Regions from separate parts of the Streptomyces sp. NPDC086549 genome, predicted to be linked through region 3. Evidence: riboswitches for the same ligand, from Rfam matches in the RefSeq annotation. Region 3 holds a riboswitch; each other region holds the start of a gene.

Region 1 (3,345 bases), on a different contig from region 3:
CGGGTCGACGAGGTGCGCGCGTCGGTCGACGCGATCCTGGTCGGCGCCGGCACGATCCGCGCCGACAATCCGCGCCTCCTGGTCAACTCGCCCGAGCGGCGGGCCGCCCGCCTGGCCGCAGGCCGGCCCGAGTACCCCCTCAAGGTCACCGTCAGCGGCTCCGGCGATCTGGACCCGGACGCGAAGTTCTGGCACACGGGCGGCGAGAAGGTCCTCTACACGACGGAGAAGGGCGCCGAACGCGCACGGGGACTCGGCCTCGCCGCCGACATCGTCCCGCTGGGCCCCGACCTCGACTGGCGAGCACTGCTCACGCACCTGTACGCGGAGCGCGGGGTGCGCCGCCTGATGGTCGAGGGCGGCGGCACCATCCACACCCAGCTGCTGCGCCAAGGCCTCGCCGACGAACTCCAGCTGGTCCTCGCCCCGCTCTTCGTGGGGGATCCGGGGGCGCCCCGGCTGTTCGGCCCCGGGGGCTACCAGGGCGGGCGGCTGCGGCTCGCGGAGACGCGCCGCATCGAGGACGTCGTGCTGATGCGCTACGAGCCGACAGCGCCCGGCACCGGGGCGTCGGTCACCGCGGCGGACCGGCACTGGATGCGCATCGCCTGCGAGCTGGCGGCGCTGTGCCCGCCCTCGGAGACGGCGTTCAGCGTGGGCGCGGTCGTGGTCGCCGCGGACGGGACCGAGCTGGCGCGGGGCCACTCGCGGGAGGGCGACGACCCGGTCGTGCACGCCGAGGAGGCGGCGCTGGCCAAGATCGACCCGGCCGACCCGAGGCTGGCCGCCGCCACGGTGTACAGCAGCCTGGAGCCCTGCGCCCGGCGGGCCTCGCGGCCCGCTCCCTGCGCGCGGCTGATCCTGGAGGCGGGGGTACGGCGGGTGGTCACCGCATGGCGGGAGCCGGACACGTTCGTGGCGGGGGCCGACGGCAGCGGGCTGCTGGCGGGCCAGGGCGTCGACGTCGTCGTACTGCCCGAGTACGAGGGCCGGGCCAAGGCGCCGAACCGCCATCTGCTGGCCCGCGAATAAACCCGTGCACTTGCACCCCTGAGCATGGCGTATGCTTAAGGCACACCGACGCGGGGTGGAGCAGCTCGGTAGCTCGCTGGGCTCATAACCCAGAGGTCGCAGGTTCAAATCCTGTCCCCGCTACTCAAGGCTCAGGGCCGGAATCCAGTACACGGATTCCGGCCCTGAGTGTTTGCTGTGTTTTCTGTGTGTTCCGTGAACCAGCCCGTGGACCGGCCCGTGAACCAGTCCGAATATCACGAAGAGTGACCGGATGGCAGCCCTCCGCGTAACATCCGAGTCACCATCAAAACCGCGGTGACTCATGTACCGCGGTCAACTCGCCCGTTTTTCGCCGGTCATGGCGTGTAAGTCCCGCACGAAAAACATTAACGATCAAGCAGAACAGCTTGGAATCTGACACGGGGGTCTATTAACGTTCGATAACGCAGCGCGGTCGTCCCAGCCGTCACAAGAGTCGGCTCCGTGCGCACGCGCCGAATCCCGCGAGGGAACCGGGGAACCACCACCTTGGGGTGAATCACGCGGAAGCCGCCGTGGAGCAACGGCCGGTATACGCGCGTAGGAGACCTTCCTGCTCCGAACCCGTCAGCTAACCCGGTAGGCGGCGGAAGGAAAGGAGTGCGCCCGCGTGGCGTCCAACCGGCCTGCCCCCACAGCCCCGTTCGTGCCGAGTGAGCACACCGAGACCTTCGGTTACGGCAGCTACCGCACCGACGAGGGCCCCTGGGAGGAATGGAACCCCACCGAGGAGTCCATCAGCCCGGTACGCGGCCGGCACCGCGTCGCCAAGCAGCGCGGCGGCGGCGGACTCGCCCGCAGCTCCACGGTCCTGGGCGTCGGCGTCATAGCCGCCGTCGGCGCGGGCGGCATGGCCAGCGCCAACACCGGCAAGCCGCCGGTGTCCATCTCCATGCCCGACCTGCCCTCCGTCGGCTCCCTGCTCGGCGACGACGCCTCCTCGGACGCCCCCAAGGGCTCCGCCACCCCCCTCAGCAACGTCGGCATGACCTCCGCCGACAGCGCCCAGGGCGCCTCCGACGCCGGTGAGGCGCTGCGCAACCGCATCATGGCCCAGGCCGAGAGGCAGCAGGGCCAGGTCGACAGCAAGGCCGCCGCCGCTGTCGTGGCCGCCGCCGACAAGCAGGTCGCCGACGCGGCCGCCAAGGCGGAGAAGGCCGCCGCGGCCAAGGCCGCCGACAGCAAGGCGGCGGCGGAGGCCGCGGCCAAGAAGAAGGCCGAGGCCGAGCGGCTGGCCCGGCTGGCCAAGCAGTACACGCTGCCGACCTCCTCGTACACGATCACCTCGACCTTCGGTGAGGCCGGCGCCATGTGGTCGTCCGGCTACCACACCGGCCTCGACTTCGCCGCGCCCACGGGCACGCTCATCAAGGCCATTCACAGCGGCACGATCACCGAGGCGGGCTGGGCAGGCTCCTACGGCTACCGCACGATCCTCACCCTCGACGACGGCACCGAGCTGTGGTTCTGCCACCAGTCCTCGATCAGCGTCTCGGTCGGGCAGAAGGTCGGCACCGGCGACGTCATCGGCCGCGTGGGCGCCACCGGCAACGTCACCGGCCCGCACCTGCACCTGGAGGTCCACCCCGGCGGCCAGGCCACCGGCATCGACCCGATGACGTGGCTCCGCAGCAGGGGCGTCAACCCCTGAGACACCTCTTCGATCCCCGGCAGTCCTGACGACACCCCCCCGACGTCAGGGCTGCCGGTCAGGTGTTTACGGGATCTTTGCGGGTGCGTCCGGAATCTTCCGTTCTGCTGTGGCCGTTGTCACAGAACATGACTTCCCTTCGTAAACTCGGCTCCTCCGACCTCGAGGTCTTCCCGCTCGCCCTCGGCGGCAACGTCTTCGGGTGGACCGCCGACGAGGCCTCCTCCTTCGCCGTCCTGGACGCCTACGCGGCCGCCGGCGGCAATTTCGTCGACACCGCGGACTCCTACTCGGCGTGGGTCGAGGGCCACACGGGCGGCGAGTCCGAGACGATCGTCGGCAAGTGGACCAAGGCCCGCGGCAACCGTTCCGACGTGGTGATCGCGACCAAGGTGAGCCAGCACCCCGATTTCCAGGGCCTGTCCGCCGCGAACATCAGGGCCGCGGCCGACGCCTCCCTCCGCCGCCTGGACACCGACTACATCGATCTCTACTACACCCACTTCGACAAGCCCGAAGTGCCGGTCGAGGAGATCATCGGCGCGCTGGACGAGCTGGTGAAGGCGGGCAAGGTACGGCACATTGCCGCCTCCAACATCACCCCGGAGCGCCTCCAGGCCTCCCTGGACTTCTCCGACCGC
Region 2 (3,345 bases), on a different contig from region 3:
GTCACGTGGTCTCCCGACGACTCCCCGCGCAACCGCCGCCCGATCCACGGGACCAGGTACTCACGGGCCCACTGGACGTCGTCGCGGCGCACGTCGAGGGTGCCGCGGGGCGGAAGCGGAGGCCAGGGCTGGTCCGGCTCGGCCGGGATCTCCAGGCCGAGCACCTGGCCCGCCCGCAGCGCGACGCGCGTGTGCCCGTCGGACGAGAGGTGGAGCCGGTCGCCGTCCCAGGCGCGCCGGTCCTGGAGGGTCTTCAGGGACCAGAGGTCGAGCACCGGGCAGCCGTACCGGTCGGCGATGGCCCGGACGTGCCCGTTGTACGTGGCGATCTTGCCGCGCAGGTGCTTGAGCACGGGCACGCCACGGGTGTCGAACCCGGTCGTCACCATGACCGTGCCGACCGCCTCGGTCAGCCGGGCGACCGCCCGCTCGAAGCGCTCGGCCACCTCGTCCGGGTCCCCGCCGGGGCGGAGGATGTCGTTGCCGCCCGCGCAGAAGGACACCAGGTCCGGCGCGAGTTCCACGGCCTGCGGGAGCTGGTCGGCCACGATCTGGTCGAGCAGCTTCCCGCGTACCGCGAGGTTGTTGTATTCGAAGTCGCCCTCGGGCCGCCGGTCCGCGAGAAGCACCGCGAAGCGGTCGGCCCAGCCGACGAATGCCCCGTCCGGGCCGGGGTCGCCGACGCCCTCGGTGAAGCTGTCCCCCACCGCCACGTACGACCCGATCACTGATCTGTTGTCACTCTTCGAATCGTCTGCCACATCGGCCCATGATTCACCTTCGGATGTGACCTACGCGACCGTAAGAAGAGGTTGACGAACGGTGAGATAAGACACTCTTAAATAGTTTGCCAACGAGGGAATAGGGCCCCGCCCAGGCGCGTTGAGGCGCACCGGCGGGGCCGGCCGTCACGCGACGGGGGCGCCGTGCGAGCGGAGGTAGCCGACCGGGTCCACGTCCGAGCCGTAGTTCGGCGTGGTGCGGATCTCGAAGTGCAGGTGCGGGCCCGTGACGTTGCCGGTCGCGCCGGAGAGGCCGACCTGCTGGCCCGCGACCACGGTCTGGCCGGCCGAGACGGAGAGCTGGGACAGGTGGGCGTACTGCGCGTAGTAGCCGTCGTCGAGCTTGATGACGACCTGGTTGCCGTACGCGCCGCCCCAGCCCGCGGAGACGACGGTGCCCGCGGCCACGGCCTTGACCGAGGTGCCGGTCGGGACGACGAAGTCGACGCCCGTGTGGTAGCCGCTGGACCACATGCCGCCCGGCACGTGGTAGCCGGTGCCGACGGCGGCACCCGTCACCGGGAGGGTGTACCCGGTCGAGACGCCGGCGGTCGTGGTCTGGGCGTTCTGCGTCGACACGTCCGACGCGGAGGAAGCGTCCGGCGCGAAGGAAGAGTTCGACGCGGCGGAAGCGTCCGACGCGGACGACGACTGCGCTGACGACGACTTCGCGGACGAGGCGGAGGAGGACGACGGCCGCGAGGGGTTCGAGGACGAGGGCGTGGCGCTCGGCGCGGCCTTCTTGCCGAGGGCGAGCTTCAGACCGGGGTGGATCAGCGACGGGTTGTCGCCGACGGCCTCGCGGTTGTCCCGGTAGAGCCGGTGCCAGCCGCCACGGACGTTCTGCTCCTCGGCGATCCTCGACAGGTAGTCGCCGGTCTTCACCGTGTAAGTGCGCGCACCCGAATGCACCGGCGCGGCCTTCTTCTCGAACGTCGGAAGCGACTGGACGGCCTTTTCGGGAGCGGACTGCGGAGTGGCCGCATGGGCACCGGCGGCCCCGATCAGCGGCAGCGCCAGCGCGGCGCCACCGGTACCGGCGACGGCGATCCTGCGGGTGAAGCGGCGGGGCTTGGGGCGGCGGTGCTTACCCTTCGCGGGCATGGCGAATTCCTCTCCGGCGCCTGCGAGGTGAGCTGTCGGGTTCGGGCTGGAGCTGCCCGGCCGCGCGCGGAGCGCGACTTCACCCCTAGCCGTCCCGGAGACCGGGACAGGCAGTCATACCTGGTGGGTCCCCCGCTCCTGCCGTACACGGGTGATTGTGTGGGGACTCCGGGCGGCGGCAGGATTCGGCGTTCCGTCCGGATTGGGGCGAACGTAAGCGACCGGGATGCGGAGCGACAAGCAGAAAATTCCCTGTGTCCGTGTTTCACATGATCCGTTACGGGAATTCCCGGTCACCCTCCGTGAATTCCCGCGGCATTTCCCTGCTCAATCCCCAGGGGAAGCAGGCGAATTACGTAGGCATGACGCGCGACGGACGGTCACGGATATGACGCTCCTCACGCACCGTCTTCCAGGCCCCTTCATTCCGGAGCGAGTTTGGATGAATGGGTCAATCCGGGCATGCCACTCAGATGCGCCGGAAACGGAAGACCGCCGCGTCGAGATCGCCCCGCAGCCCGGTACGCAGCCCGTGGTGCAGCAGTACGGCACCGCGATGCACTTCGCCCGTTTCGCGGCATTCGTACGAAGCCGTCGGGTCGAGGCCGCGCAGCCGCAGCGCCGGGGCCGGCTCGCCGTACCGCTGGGCCTGGAGCCAGGCGAGTACGACGGCCTCGTCCCCGCGCACGTACTGCACCGCACTCAGCCCGCCCTCCGGCGGCCGCAGCCGGTACAGCTCGCCGTGCTGCACCACCGGGCGGATGTCCTTGTAGAGCTCCACCCACTCCCGGGCCTCGGCGAGTTCACCCTCGGTCCATTCCGCGAGGTCGCCGCCGACCCCGAGGACGCCCGCCATCGCACTCACGAAGCGGAAGCGCAGCGAGCTGACCCTGCCGTTGAGCTGGTGGTTCGGGCTGTCGGTGACCCAGGCGGCCATGATCCGCGCCGGGTGGATCTGGCTGAAGCCGTGCTGGATGGCGAGCCGGTCGAGCGGGTCGGTGTTGTCGGAGGTCCACACCTGGTCGGTACGGCTCATCACACCGAGGTCGATCCGGCCGCCGCCGCCCGAGCAGGACTCGAACGCGACGCCCGGGTGGGCCGCCCGCAGCCGGTCCAGGAGGGCGTACAGGGCGCGCACATGGTCGACCCAGAGCCGCTGCGGGTACGGGTCCCCGGGCCAGCCCGCGTCGGTGAAGCAGCGGTTGAAGTCCCACTTCACATAGTCGACGGGGGCACTGGAGAGCAGGCTGTCGAGCTGCTCCCAGAGGTACTCCTGGACGTCCTCGCGGGCCAGGTTGAGAACGAGCTGATTGCGCAGTTCCGTCCGCTTTCGTCCCGACTGGTACTGCACCCAGTCGGGGTGTGCGCGGTACAGGTCGCTGTCCGGGTTGACCATCTCGGGCTCGACCCAGATACCGAACTGCATGCCGAGGGCGTGCACATAGTCGGCGAGCGGCTT
Region 3 (3,345 bases):
AGCTCGCAGAGCGCGATGTCCTCGGCCAGCCCCAGCCGCGCCGCCCGCTCCCGCAGCCGCAGCACCGGAAGCGTCGGGATGCCCTCCCGCAGATCGGTGCCCGGCGTCTTCCCGGACTCGTGCGAGTCGGACGCGATGTCGAGCACGTCGTCCGCCAGCTGGAAGGCGACGCCGAGCCGTTCGCCGTACTGGGTCAGCACGTCGACGACCGTCTCGTCGGCCCCCGACATCATCGCCCCGAACCGGCACGACACGGCCACCAGCGACCCCGTCTTGCCGCCCAGCACGTCCAGGTAGTGCTCGACCGGATCCCGGCCGTCCGACGGCCCCGCCGTCTCCAGGATCTGTCCGGTGACCAGCCGCTCGAACGCGAGGGCCTGGACCCGCACCGCCTCGGGGCCGAGGTCGGCGAGGATCTGCGAGGCGCGGGCGAACAGGAAGTCACCCGTGAGGACGGCGACCGAGTTGCCCCAACGGGTGTTCGCGCTGTCCACCCCGCGGCGTACCGCCGCCTCGTCCATCACGTCGTCGTGGTACAGCGTCGCGAGGTGCGTCAGCTCGACGACCACGGCCGAGGGCACGACACCCGGCGCGTACGGGTCACCGAACTGCGCCGCGAGCATCACGAGCAGCGGCCGGAACCGCTTCCCGCCCGCCCTCACGAGGTGCTGCGCGGCCTCCGTGATGAACGGGACCTCGCTCTTGGTGGCTTCGAGCAAGCCTTCCTCGACAGCGGCCATTCCGGCCTGGACATCGGCTTCCAGAGCCTGGTCCCGCACGCTCAGCCCGAACGGCCCGACGACGGTCACGTGGGGTCTCCTGTCTGCTGGTGTCTGCTGGCGATTACACGGTTTGTCGATAGGTCGCTGCCATCACTCAAGTCAGCGTATCCGGTCAGGTTTCGATCACCGATAGCGCCCACGGTTACAGCCCAGGCGGTATCGGATCACGACCGGTATGTTCATGATCAGGAGATATGGTTCGATATTTATAGATTCACCACGATGTGACACTTTTCGTTCCTATATACCCGGTCTCCATGTACCCGGTGCCCACACCTGATCCACGTACCCGATCCATCGGACACGGTCCTCCGTCTGGCCGAACGAGGGCCGCCCCGACCACGGCCCACCACCCGATCCGGCGGTCGACCTCCCGGAACCGACCGGATCCGCCGTGACCTGCATGTCCGTTTCGCCGCGATTGTTATTCCGTGAGTTGGGTCACGTGGCCCCGATGGCGCACCGCACCCCCGACACCCGTTCCACCCTTTGCCCGTAAGTCAGTTGAGGCTTGGCACCCGCAAAGGATCAAGTACCTCATACGTATCAGACCAAGGTCAAATGGTGCGTTCTGTGAATCAGGTACTTGTTCCCGACATGTGCTCTCGCATAGCTTCCGAGCCTGTCAGGCGGACGCCTAATCCTGCCGCCGCCCGACGTAACCCATCGACGAACTCATTCGCGTAGGCAGGAGCGGGGGAACCAGGTAAGTCGCCGGGCCGGACGACACACGTCGCACGGAACGGCTAGGGGTGAAGTCGTGCCGCCTCACGGAGGCACGGCCGGGCACCTCCCCGCCCGAACCCGACAGCTCACCTCGCAGGCGACGGAGAGGAACTTCGCCATGCCTGCTGCCGCTCAGCACATCAGCACCCGCACGTCCCGCCTCATCCGCAAGCTCGCCTTCGCCGGCACCGGTGTCACGGTGCTCGCCGTCCCGCTGGTCTGCGCGACCACCGCCTCGGCCGCCCCGACGGCCACCACGGCCACCACGCCCGCCACGACCTTGGCCGGGTACCCGAACAACCTCGACGGCTGGATCCGCGAGTCCCTCGCGATCATGGCGGAGAAGCACATTCCGGGCACCTACAACGGCATCTACCGCAACATCATGCGTGAGTCCTCGGGCAACCCGCGGGCCATCAACCTGTGGGACTCCAACGCGGTCAAGGGCATCCCGTCCAAGGGCCTGCTCCAGGTCATCGACCCGACGTTCAACGCGTACCACGTGGCCGGAACGTCCTTCGACATCTACGACCCGGTCGCGAACATCACGGCCGCGTGCAACTACGCGGCCGCGCGGTACGGCTCCATGGACAACGTCAACAGCGCCTACTGACAGGCCCTGACTGACGCGGGTCAGGCGAAGAGTCTCTCGAGGACGACGGCGATGCCGTCGTCCTCGTTCGACAAGGTGACCTCGTCGGCGACCGCCCTCAGTTCGGGGTGGGCGTTGGCCATCGCCACTCCGTGGGCGGCCCACCGGAACATCGGGATGTCGTTGGGCATGTCCCCGAAGGCGAGGGCCTGTTCACGGCTCAGACCGAGGTGTTCGGCGGCCAGCGCCAGGCCCGTGGCCTTGGTGATGCCGCACGGCTGGAGCTCGACGGTCCCTGGCCCCGACATGGTGACCGTCGCCAGCGAACCCACGACTCCGCGCGCCGCGTCCGCCAACTCGTCGTCGGACAAGGACTGATGGCGGAGCAGGACCTTGCTGATGGGTTCGCACCAGAGGTCGTCGCGCCGCCGGACCCGTACGGCGGGCAGGGTCGGATGGGGCATCAGGTACCCGGGCTCGATGAGCGTGAGCCCATCCACTCCGTCCTGGTCGACGGCCGCGAACACCTGTCCCACCTCGGCCTCGATCTTGCCGAGCGCGGTCTCGGCGAGCTCCCGGTCCAAAGTGACCGACCACAGCAGACGGTCCGCGCCGGCGTCGTACAACTGCGCGCCCTGCCCGCACACCGCGAGCCCCTTGCCGCCGAGGTCCTCCAGCAGCGGCCGCACTCTCGGCGCCGGGCGCCCCGTCACCACGAGGTGCTGCGCGCCGGCCTCCACCGCCCGCGCGAGCGCCGCGCGGGACCGGTCGGAGAGGGTGTCGTCACCGCGCAGCAGCGTCCCGTCCAGGTCGGTGGCGATGAGTGTATAAGCGGGGGGAGCGGCCATGATCAGAGAATACGGACACCACGCCGCTCCGACTCACCCCCGTCCGGCCGCCTCACTCAGCCCCAAGTGGTGCCCGCGGGCTCCTTCCCTCCCCGTCTTCCCTCCCCATCGTGGTCTTCGCCATGATCAAGCCCCGCGGCTGTCGACAACGCTCGTGATCAATACACCCAGGGCCTGGGCCGGCGGCCCGGACGGATGTCAGCCGTGTGCCGCCACCAGGTGCTTCGCCAGCCGCGGGGAGGCGAACTCCGTGCCGCAGACGAAGCGCATCACCGGGCCGTAGGACGCGGCGGCCGGGAGGCCGGTGAAGTAGAGGCCGGGGACCGAGGAGACGTAGCCGGCGCCGAGCTTCGCGGCGCCGCGGCTCACCGTGAGCTGGGTGCGCAGTCCGTGGCCC
Region 4 (3,345 bases), on a different contig from region 3:
AGGAGGATCGTCGTCGCGTTCGGGTAGTCCTCCTCGAACTGGAGGATGTTGCGGATCGTCGCGCCCCGGAAGGCGTAGATCGACTGGTCGGCGTCACCCACGACGCACAGTTCGGCGGGCTGGAGGTCGTACTCGCCGGACGGTACGTCCACCGGGTGCTCGGCGGTGCCGACGAGCTCGCGCACGAGGGCGTACTGGGCGTGGTTGGTGTCCTGGTACTCGTCGACGAGGACGTGCCGGAAGCGGCGGCGGTAGTGCTCGGCGACGTCCGGGAAGGCGCGCAGCAGGTTGACCGTCGTCATGATCAGGTCGTCGAAGTCGAGGGCGTTCGCCTCGCGCAGCCGCGACTGGTACATGGCGTAGGCCTGGGCGAGGGTCTTCTCGAATCCGTCCGCGGCCCGGGCGGCGAAGTCCTCCTCGTCGATCAGCTCGTTCTTCAGGTTGCTGATCTTGGCGCTGAAGGACTTCGGCGGGAAGCGCTTGGGGTCGAGGTCCAGGTCGCGGCAGACCAGCGCCATCAGACGCTTGCTGTCGGCGGCGTCGTAGATCGAGAACGACGACGTGAAGCCGAGCCTCTTGCTCTCGCGGCGCAGGATGCGCACACACGCGCTGTGGAAGGTCATCACCCACATCGCGTTGGCGCGCGGACCGACGAGCTGCTCGACGCGCTCCTTCATCTCGCCCGCGGCCTTGTTGGTGAAGGTGATCGCGAGGATCTGGCCCGGGTGCACGTTCCGCTCGGCCAGCAGGTGGGCGATGCGGTGGGTGAGCACACGGGTCTTGCCGGAGCCGGCGCCGGCCACGATGAGCAGCGGGGAGCCGGCGTGGACGACGGCGGCGCGCTGGTTCTCGTTCAGCCCGTCCAGGAGCGCGGCGGCGTCGAGCACCGGGCGCGGGGCGCCGTCGCGGTAGTACTGGTCCCGGTCCGGCGGCGCGTCGAACTTCCCCCCGAACAGATCGTCCGGAACCGGTTCCGGAGCGTAATCGTCCTCGGGCGGCGGCGGAGGTTCCTCCTCGTGGCCGCGGGGGGCCTGGAGGCTCGCCAGGAAGCTGTCGTCAAAGAGGCTGCTCATCGCTCTCCGAGTCTAGGGCGCCCCACCGACAAACGACCGCCGCCCCGGGAACAAGGCCGGCCCCGCACGCAAGGGATCTTCCCGGCCTGTGAGCCGGACAACAGCCTCACGCTCCGGAAACGTGCCGTCACGCGGACGGAATCCCACCCTCAGGTCACAAAAATGTATCGGGCATATCGCCCATCAACCTTCACACGGGCCACACCAGTTGGCTACCGTCTCGGGCGGGCCGTACGACACCCACCGGCGAACGTCGCCGGGCCGCGCGGCCTCCGCCGAGTCCGGCGCGCCTCCTCGCGGCAGCCGGAGCCGGGGACCCACCGACCTTGGGGTGAATCGGTCCAACTCTCCTTCGGGAAAAGGACCGTAGGGCAACCCTTCCGAACCACCCGCCCGAACCCGACAGCTAACTCGGTAGGCGGAACACGGAAGGAGTCGCCTCTCTTGGCGTCGCACCGCAAGTCGCGCCCCGCAGGTACCCGCGTAGCAGGCATACGCACCCCCGCCCTCGCCACCGCCGCCCTCACCTCGGTCGCCCTGCTGTCCCAGACGGCCGAAGCCACCCCCTCCGCCGACGGCAACAAGCCGAGCGTCGAGGAGGTCGAGAAGAAGGTCGACGACCTCTACCGCCAGGCGGAGTCGGCCACCGAGAAGTACAACGCGGCCAAGGAGCAGGCCGGCAAGCAGCGCAAGCACGTCGATTCCCTGCTGGACGACGTGGCCCGGCGCACGGACAAGCTGAACAAGGCGCGTGAGGAGCTGGGCTCGTTCGCCGCGGCCCAGTACCGGACCGGCGCCGCCGCGCCCGACACCGCCACCTTCCTGCTCGCGGACGACCCGCAGGACTACTTCGACCAGACCCAGCTGATGGGCCGGCTGACCTCACGCCAGAAGGACGCGGTCGACGACTACGTCACCCAGCAGTCCGCGACCATGAAGAAGCGGCGGGAGGCCACTCAGAGCCTCGAAACGCTGACCGAGTCGCAGGACGAACTGAAGACCGCCAAGGCCACCGTCCAGACGAAGCTCGCCACGGCGCGCGAGCTGCTGTCCAAGCTGACGGTGGCGGAGAAGGCGCGGCTCGCGGCGATCGAGAAGCAGAAGCAGGAGGAGGCCGCGCGGAAGGCCGCGGAGCTCGCGAAGCAGCAGGCGGCGGCCGAGAAGGCGGCGGCGGAGAAGGCGGCACAGCAGACGGCCGGCTCCACGGGCTCGACGACCTCCACGGGTTCGACGGGTTCGTCCGGTTCGTCGACCTCCACCGGCTCGACCGGCTCGACCTCCGACTCCACCTACACCACCAAGGCGGAGAAGGCGATCGCCTTCGCCCGCGCGCAGATCGGCAAGCCGTACGTCTGGGGCGCCACCGGCCCCGGGTCCTACGACTGCTCGGGTCTCACCCAGGCCTCCTGGAAGGCCGCCGGAGTCAACCTCCCCCGCACCACCTGGGACCAGGTCGACGCGGGCACCACGGTCTCCCTCGCCGACGCAAAACCCGGCGACCTGATCTTCTTCTACGACGACATCAGCCACGTCGGCCTCTACATCGGCAACGGCATGATGATCCACGCCCCGAAGCCCGGCGCCTACGTCCGCGAGGAGTCGATCTACTACGGCGGCGAGTCGATCATCCACAGCGTGGTGCGACCGGCCTGAGTCTTTCGGGGCACGCGCCCGCGTGCCCCGCCCGAAAGACGCACACGGCTCCCTAGCATCGGGCCATGCCCGCCTCCTCCCTGCGCGTCTGGTGGAAGCGGCGGCCGCCGACGGCCGGGGCCGCCGTGATGGCGACCGGCATCGTGTCGACGGGGCTGCGTCTGGCGGGCTACGAGGCCGTGTCCCTGGTCGCCCTCGCGATGACCTGTGTCGCGTGGCTGGCGCTGGCGGTGGACTTCGGCGTGGGGCTGCTGTGGGAACGGGAGCGGTGGGCGGCCGAGGCCCGGACGCCGGGCGCGCTCACCGCCGTCGCCGCGACCTCGGTGCTGGGAACCTGCTTCTCGGCGCTGGGGTGGCAGGCTCTGGCCGCGGCGCTGCTCGCCCTTGCCGCGGTGCTCTGGCCGGTGCTGCTCAGCCTCGTCGTGCACCACTGGCACCGGCACATGCCCGGCTCCGTGTTCCTGTGCTGCGTGGCCACCCAGGGGCTCGCCGTACTGGGCGCCACGCTGGCCGGGGCCGAGGCGACGGCCTGGCTCGCGCACGCGACGCTCGTGCTGTTCTGGCTGGGGCTCGTGCTGTACGGGCTCGCCCTGGCCCGCTTCGACAGGCGACAGGTGGT

What was found. A riboswitch is a leader RNA that binds a small molecule or an ion and turns the genes downstream of it on or off. The one in region 3 is predicted to bind cyclic di-AMP.
Region 1: linked by a shared signal. The riboswitch ahead of ACIPSA_RS24590 (M23 family metallopeptidase) and the one ahead of ACIPSA_RS40095 (transglycosylase SLT domain-containing protein) in region 3 are both predicted to bind cyclic di-AMP.
Region 2: linked by a shared signal. The riboswitch ahead of ACIPSA_RS14325 (peptidoglycan DD-metalloendopeptidase family protein) and the one ahead of ACIPSA_RS40095 (transglycosylase SLT domain-containing protein) in region 3 are both predicted to bind cyclic di-AMP.
Region 4: linked by a shared signal. The riboswitch ahead of ACIPSA_RS09975 (NlpC/P60 family protein) and the one ahead of ACIPSA_RS40095 (transglycosylase SLT domain-containing protein) in region 3 are both predicted to bind cyclic di-AMP.

What each region holds. Positions count from the first base shown of each region.
Region 1 is NZ_JBIVBS010000007.1:426,902-430,246, forward strand. Features, by position in the region: gene ACIPSA_RS24580 (dihydrofolate reductase family protein) at 1-1,032, shown strand, start outside; tRNA gene ACIPSA_RS24585 (tRNA-Met) at 1,082-1,155, shown strand; cyclic di-AMP (ydaO/yuaA leader) riboswitch at 1,497-1,656, shown strand; gene ACIPSA_RS24590 (M23 family metallopeptidase) at 1,664-2,704, shown strand; gene ACIPSA_RS24595 (aldo/keto reductase) at 2,833-3,345, shown strand, end outside.
Region 2 is NZ_JBIVBS010000003.1:748,526-751,870, reverse strand. Features, by position in the region: gene ACIPSA_RS14330 (SGNH/GDSL hydrolase family protein) at 1-728, opposite strand, end outside; gene ACIPSA_RS14325 (peptidoglycan DD-metalloendopeptidase family protein) at 909-1,886, opposite strand; cyclic di-AMP (ydaO/yuaA leader) riboswitch at 1,891-2,050, opposite strand; gene ACIPSA_RS14320 (alpha-galactosidase) at 2,356-3,345, opposite strand, start outside.
Region 3 is NZ_JBIVBS010000017.1:199,344-202,688, reverse strand. Features, by position in the region: gene ACIPSA_RS40100 (polyprenyl synthetase family protein) at 1-809, opposite strand, end outside; cyclic di-AMP (ydaO/yuaA leader) riboswitch at 1,440-1,623, shown strand; gene ACIPSA_RS40095 (transglycosylase SLT domain-containing protein) at 1,627-2,121, shown strand; gene ACIPSA_RS40090 (HAD family hydrolase) at 2,142-2,948, opposite strand; gene ACIPSA_RS40085 (FAD-dependent oxidoreductase) at 3,147-3,345, opposite strand, start outside.
Region 4 is NZ_JBIVBS010000002.1:728,353-731,697, forward strand. Features, by position in the region: gene pcrA (DNA helicase PcrA) at 1-1,073, opposite strand, end outside; cyclic di-AMP (ydaO/yuaA leader) riboswitch at 1,337-1,509, shown strand; gene ACIPSA_RS09975 (NlpC/P60 family protein) at 1,518-2,726, shown strand; gene ACIPSA_RS09980 (tellurite resistance/C4-dicarboxylate transporter family protein) at 2,792-3,345, shown strand, end outside.